Regions from separate parts of the Geobacillus sp. DSP4a genome, predicted to be linked through region 2. Evidence: riboswitches for the same ligand, from Rfam matches in the RefSeq annotation. Region 2 holds a riboswitch; the other holds the start of a gene.

Region 1 (2,966 bases), on a different contig from region 2:
TATTTGAAAAGGAACCGACACGGACACAACGAGCGTCAGCAGGCTGAGCCCTAAAAAAACGGAGGCGGCGAGCATCGCTTTTCCATACACGGAAAACGGCACTCGTGCACGAGCGACAATCCAATACGCCATTCCGATGAGCACAAGCCATTGTTCGCGCCAGCCGCCCATCATGACAACGGCAAGCATAACAAACGCCACGATCAGCTTCCACTCCGCCCGCCATGCCCGCAGCCGGTTGTCATACGCCCAACGGTCAAACTCGCGAATCATGGCTGTTTTTCCGCTCCGAACGCCCTTTGTACAACCCGACGACGTAGCCGATCACGCCGGCGCCAAGCGCGGCTTGCAGCGAGAACAGAAGCGTTTCGACTTCGCCGCCTGGAGGGGTGAAGATCGACTCAAACCACGGCCGGTAATGCGGGTTGAGCGTTTGAATGGCTTTTTCCGCCTGATCGTCCGTTCCACCGAATTCCGATCCGCGCGCCCACCAAAGCGGAATGATGACAAGCAAAGCAGCCAGCAACACGAGCAAGCCATTTTTCTTCATCGCATTACGCCCCCTTTTCCTTTTGGAACAGCGGAGAAGCTTGATAGGAGGAAAGCCAGTTCCAGACGATTACCGTTATGATGCCTTCCGTCACCGCCAACGGCACTTGAGTAATGGCAAAAATGCCGGCGAATTTCAAAAACGAGGCGGTGACTCCCCCATCAGGAGACGGAAACGCCAGGGCAAGCTGCAGGGACGTCATGACATATGTAGCCAAATCAGACAAACAAGCGGCAAGAAACAAAGCCGCTCGATTGGATACCGCCCCTTTTCGGCACAGTTGATACACTCCGTACGCGACGAACGGGCCGACGATCGCCATTGACATCGCATTGGCCCCAAGCGTCGTCACTCCTCCGTGGGCAAGAAGCAGCGCTTGAAAGAGAAGAACGACTGTGCCGATCACCACCATCACCCATGGTCCAAACAAAACCGAGCCGAAGCCGATCCCGGTCGGATGCGAGCTGCTGCCGGTGACGGATGGAATTTTCAACGCCGACAATACAAATGTAAACGCGCCAGCTAACGCCATCAGAAGCTTATGTTCGGGGTGCTGCTTCAGCGTATGCACAAGCCGCCGCAATCCGAACACAAAGAACGGCAAAAACAACAGCCACCAAAACAGCGCCCATTTGACAGGCAAAAATCCTTCCATAATATGCATGGCATACGCTTCATTTTCATTCGTCAACAAAAAATAGGAAACGAACAAAGCCACCATTCCGCTCCATCGAACCGCTCTCTTCATTTATCCCTTCACTCCTTTCGCAGCATGTTCCGTTTTCCGTTTTCCGCTTGGCGCCTCCCGTTCGCCGGCTGGCGTCAACACCAATTCGCCTTCGTATTCATACGTCGCCCACTCCCGCATCGGAACCCCCTCACCCAAATGGGCGCGCACAACCTCCTTCGCCCGCTCCGGCGTCATCTGTCGATACCAGATGCCTTGCGGATAGACGATCATCACACACGCATCTTGACAGCGTCCGTTGCAGCGCGTCCTTGTTGTATGGACAGCGTCGTCAAGCCCGAGACGGGCGATCTCCTCGCGCACCGCGGTTGTCACGTCATCTCCGCCATGGCGGAGGCACGTCCCTCCGTTGCAAATGAGCACATGATGCTTCATTCCCCGCAAATCCCACGTCGCCACCGAATCCCCCCTTTTTGGCTAGAATGATAGAATTTAGACGCAGACAGACGGGCAGGTTTTCGGCAAAAGAAAAAGCACCTCTACAGCAGAGGTGCAGAAAAATGTATACGAAAGCCGTAAACGGCCCAAACAGGGCCCCTAAAGCCGTCATTCTCCCGCACGTCTGCCTATAGTCCCGTAGGCATCCGTCCGATCCAAACAAGGCAGGTCTCCTGACTTAGGATCATCGCTTGGCGGCGTCTTCCCGAAGCATCCTTCAGTGACTTGTTGCCGCAAAGCTCCCCATCACAGTGGCGGGCACCGTGCCGGATTTTCACCGGGCTTCCCTTTTCACCCAAACCCTAGAGCAGGCTTAGGCACCTTGTCTGTTTCTCGCCTATTGATCTTGTCATGGAACAAGCATCCGTTCTCATCGTAGTACAACTTGATGGCAGGCGTCAACCGTTTTTTGCCGACAAATCTTCGCGGGCGACGACAACGCCGTCGGCATCGGCGTACACGTATGCGCCCGGCTCCCAGCGGACGCCGCCGAACTCGAGCACAACGTCGCGGGCGCCTTTTCCTTCTTTTTGGCATTTCGAGCGGGCGTTCCATTTCAACCAGAACGATACATCTCCAACTTGTCCAGGTCTAAGACAAATCCAGCGCCCAGCAATATATCCAATCCTAACAAACCGTTAATCCCCTCATAGTCCATCCCGCTAAAATCAATTTCATACTCTCTTAGCTGGAAAGAATCTAGCTGAATACAGTCTAATTTTTTTGTAAACGCGTACTCTTTCCCACCGATTCCGTAATAAGCCACAATACGATCGCCCGGCTCTACCCGCAAATGAATATCTTCTACTGCATTTTGAGAAATCACTGTTTTCGCCGCACCAGTATCAATCACCATATTATGAATCAACTTAGACCTTCCTTGATAAACGATTTCGATCGATGCAAACAGCAAGCCTTCACGATATTCAATCTGCATAATGAAATTTCCCTCTCAGGCCAATCGCTCCCCGAACTTTTAAAACAATCTCCTTGTGGCTAGTATGATAAACAAGCTGATTCCCTTTCGATTGCAGCAACTCACGAGTTGCATCCTTGTCCGAAACCGTTCCGATAACAGCCACCTCTTCAATGATTTCTTGATCTCCCTCTAAATGGGACTTTAATACTTGTAATTTCACAAATTGATTTGGATACAATGAACGCACTTCCTGCCATTCCATCTCCATCGCCTCAACCTGTTCGTTGTATTGAACGAGACTCGACCGCAGC
Region 2 (2,966 bases):
GCGAGATCCGTTCGGCATTAAGCCGTTTTTTTATGTGGAGCAAGGAGACCGCACGTTTTTCGCTTCGGAAAAGAAAAGCATCTTGCTCGCTCTGGGACAGGAGTCGCTAAACGGCGATTCCCTGCAGCATTATTTAACATTCCAATATGTCCCTGAGCCGCTGACGATGTCGGCCGGCATTTACAAGCTGGAGCCGGGGCATTATCTCAAGAAACAAGTCGGAAAACCGCTCACCATTCATCGTTATTGGAAGGCATCCTTCGAGCCCATTCGCCAATCGGAAGAGGAGCTTGTCAAGCAAATCCGCGATGCGCTGTTTGATTCGGTCAACGTCCATATGCGCAGCGATGTGCCGGTCGGTGCGTTTTTGTCGGGAGGCATTGATTCATCGTTCATCGTCGCCATCGCGAAACAATTCCATCCGCACCTGAAGACATTTTCCGTCGGGTTTGAGCGGGAAGGGTTCAGTGAAATCGATGTCGCAAAAGAAACCGCAGAGAAGCTTGGGGTAGACAACATTAGCTATGTCATCTCACCGCAGGAGTATATGGAAGAGCTGCCGAAAATTATGTGGCATATGGACGATCCGCTTGCCGATCCTGCGGCTGTGCCGCTGTATTTTGTCGCTCGTGAGGCGAGAAAGCATGTCACGGTTGTGCTTTCCGGCGAGGGGGCGGACGCGCTGTTTGGCGGCTACAACATTTACCGCGAACCAGAGTCGCTGCGGCTGTTTGTGCGTATGCCAAACATCGTAAAAGCGGTGTTGCGGGTGATCGCGAAGATGCTTCCGGACGGGATGAAAGGAAAAAGCTTTTTGGAGCGCGGCACGACGCCGCTTGAAGAGCGGTATGTCGGCAATGCCAAAATCTATAGCGAAAAGGAAAAAGCGGCGCTGCTCAAAACGTACCGAGGAGGGTGCGAATATACGGCGGTGACGGCTCCGTTTTACCGCGAAACGCTTCATGACCCGCCCGTCAACCGGATGCAGTATATTGATCTTCATACATGGCTAAGGGGCGATATTTTAGTCAAAGCGGACAAAATGACGATGGCCCATTCGCTTGAGCTGCGCGTTCCCTTTTTAGACAAAAAGGTATTTGAGGTTGCTAGGCAAATCGCCCCTGATATGAAGATAGCCAACGGTACGACGAAATATATTTTACGTAAAGCCGCCGAAGGCATCGTACCGGATCATGTGTTAAACCGGAAAAAATTAGGGTTCCCCGTGCCGATTCGCCACTGGCTGAAAAACGAAATGTATGACTGGGCGAGACAGCTCATCAACGAAAGCGAAACCGATCATCTGTTCCATAAGGACGTGCTCTATCGGCTGCTGGATGAACATGCCCGCCACAAGGCGGACCACAGCCGCAAGCTGTGGACGGTCTTGGCGTTTATGGTTTGGCATCAAGTGTATGTGGAAAAGAAGTACGATTTTGCTCCATCCGTACAAAACGAGAAGCGGCCAGCGTCTGTTTTGGAGGCGTAGCAGGGAAACGATAGGGCGTTCTAAGGGCGACACCTAGAACGCCTTTTTCGATGGTGCGGACAGTTTCCTTGCCTTTGGCGAAGCGAAAGAGAAAATTTGCTTTCTCCCGCTCTTGCAATTTTCCCGGTTTTGGTATATGCTTGTTCCATCAGGATGCTAAACTACTATATATTGGTTTTGAGGTCTTTTTTTACAACTACATATTGTTCTGCTAAGCAACGGTGTCCATCAGGACTTAATAGGGAATCCGGTGCGAATCCGGAACTGCCCCCGCAACTGTATGTGCGGACGAAATGGGATGGCCACTGGCGGCAAGAGCTGTTCGGCGCGCCGCTGGGAAGGCCCCAAAGTAGGACGATGCACGAGTCAGGAGACCTGCCTTGCTTGGAACGTTTCATGTTCTTCGGGGTGTGAGAAGATGAAACGATAGGGGAAAAGAACAAGGGGTTCGTCTGCCTTTTTTCGTCTGTCGTTTCATCCGCTCGCCTGCCCGAGCGGATTTTTTTATGGAGGAGAGGGGAAACGAATGACAGTGTCCACGAAGTCTATTGTTGTCGATGATCAAGGAAAAGAGAAATCATTTTCGCGCGAGGAGTTTGCTAGGTTGGTGGAGCAGGCGGCGGCAGACTTTGTCCGTTTGTCGCTCGAGGAATATGAAGAACGTGTATGGCAGCTTCTCAGCCGAAAAGAGATGGTCACCTTCGAGCAGCTGTATCAAACCGCCATTTTGGAAGGGCTGTCGTATATTAGTGAGGAGGAGCCGGACTGGACGTTTGTGTGCGCCCGGCTGTATTTGCGGCAATTGTACCGCGAGGCGGCGCGGCAGCGCGGGTACGAGGAACGCGAGCGGTATGGCGATTTCTACTCGCTGCTTGTTGCGCTGACGGAACAAGGGGTGTACAGTCCGTTCTTGCTTGAACGTTATACGAAAGAAGAAGTCGACGCCATCGGTGCGTTTCTTGATCCGGAGAAGGACAAGCTGTTTACGTACATTGGGCTGCGCACGCTCGCGGACCGGTATTTGGCGCGCGATTATGAGCGGCGGTTGTATGAATTGCCGCAGGAGCGGTTTTTGGTCATTGCCATGACGCTCATGGCGAATGAACCGCAAAAGCGGCGCCTTGCGCTCGTGAAGGAAGCGTATTGGGCGTTAAGCAACTTATACATGACCGTGGCGACGCCGACGCTTGCCAACGCTGGGAAGTCGTACGGCCAGCTCTCAAGCTGCTTTGTCGATACGGTCGATGACAGCTTGCAAGGAATTTATGACAGCAACACCGACATCGCCAATTTGTCGAAATCGGGCGGCGGCATCGGCGTCTATTTAGGCAAAATCCGTTCGCGCGGCAGCGACATTAAAGGGTTCAAAGGGGTCTCTTCCGGCGTCATCCCGTGGATGAAGCAGTTGAACAATACAGCGGTGAGCGTCGATCAGCTGGGGCAGCGCAAAGGGGCCATTTCCGTCTATTTGGATGTA

Evidence for each region. Region 2 has a riboswitch for cobalamin ahead of ETC02_RS14250 (ribonucleoside-diphosphate reductase subunit alpha). Riboswitches for the same ligand answer to the same signal wherever they lie in the genome.
Region 1: another riboswitch for cobalamin. It lies ahead of ETC02_RS10415 ((2Fe-2S) ferredoxin domain-containing protein); the one in region 2 lies ahead of ETC02_RS14250 (ribonucleoside-diphosphate reductase subunit alpha).

What each region holds. Positions count from the first base shown of each region.
Region 1 is NZ_SDLD01000026.1:23,967-26,932, reverse strand. It holds gene ETC02_RS10430 (energy-coupling factor transporter transmembrane component T family protein) at 1-273, opposite strand, end outside; gene ETC02_RS10425 (energy-coupling factor ABC transporter substrate-binding protein) at 257-550, opposite strand; gene ETC02_RS10420 (energy-coupling factor ABC transporter permease) at 555-1,298, opposite strand; gene ETC02_RS10415 ((2Fe-2S) ferredoxin domain-containing protein) at 1,299-1,697, opposite strand; cobalamin riboswitch at 1,883-2,076, opposite strand; partial or broken gene ETC02_RS18380 (RraA family protein) at 2,135-2,275, opposite strand; gene ETC02_RS10405 (retropepsin-like aspartic protease) at 2,293-2,673, opposite strand; gene ETC02_RS10400 (hypothetical protein) at 2,663-2,917, opposite strand.
Region 2 is NZ_SDLD01000048.1:12,063-15,028, reverse strand. It holds gene asnB (asparagine synthase (glutamine-hydrolyzing)) at 1-1,489, shown strand, start outside; cobalamin riboswitch at 1,691-1,886, shown strand; gene ETC02_RS14250 (ribonucleoside-diphosphate reductase subunit alpha) at 2,016-2,966, shown strand, end outside.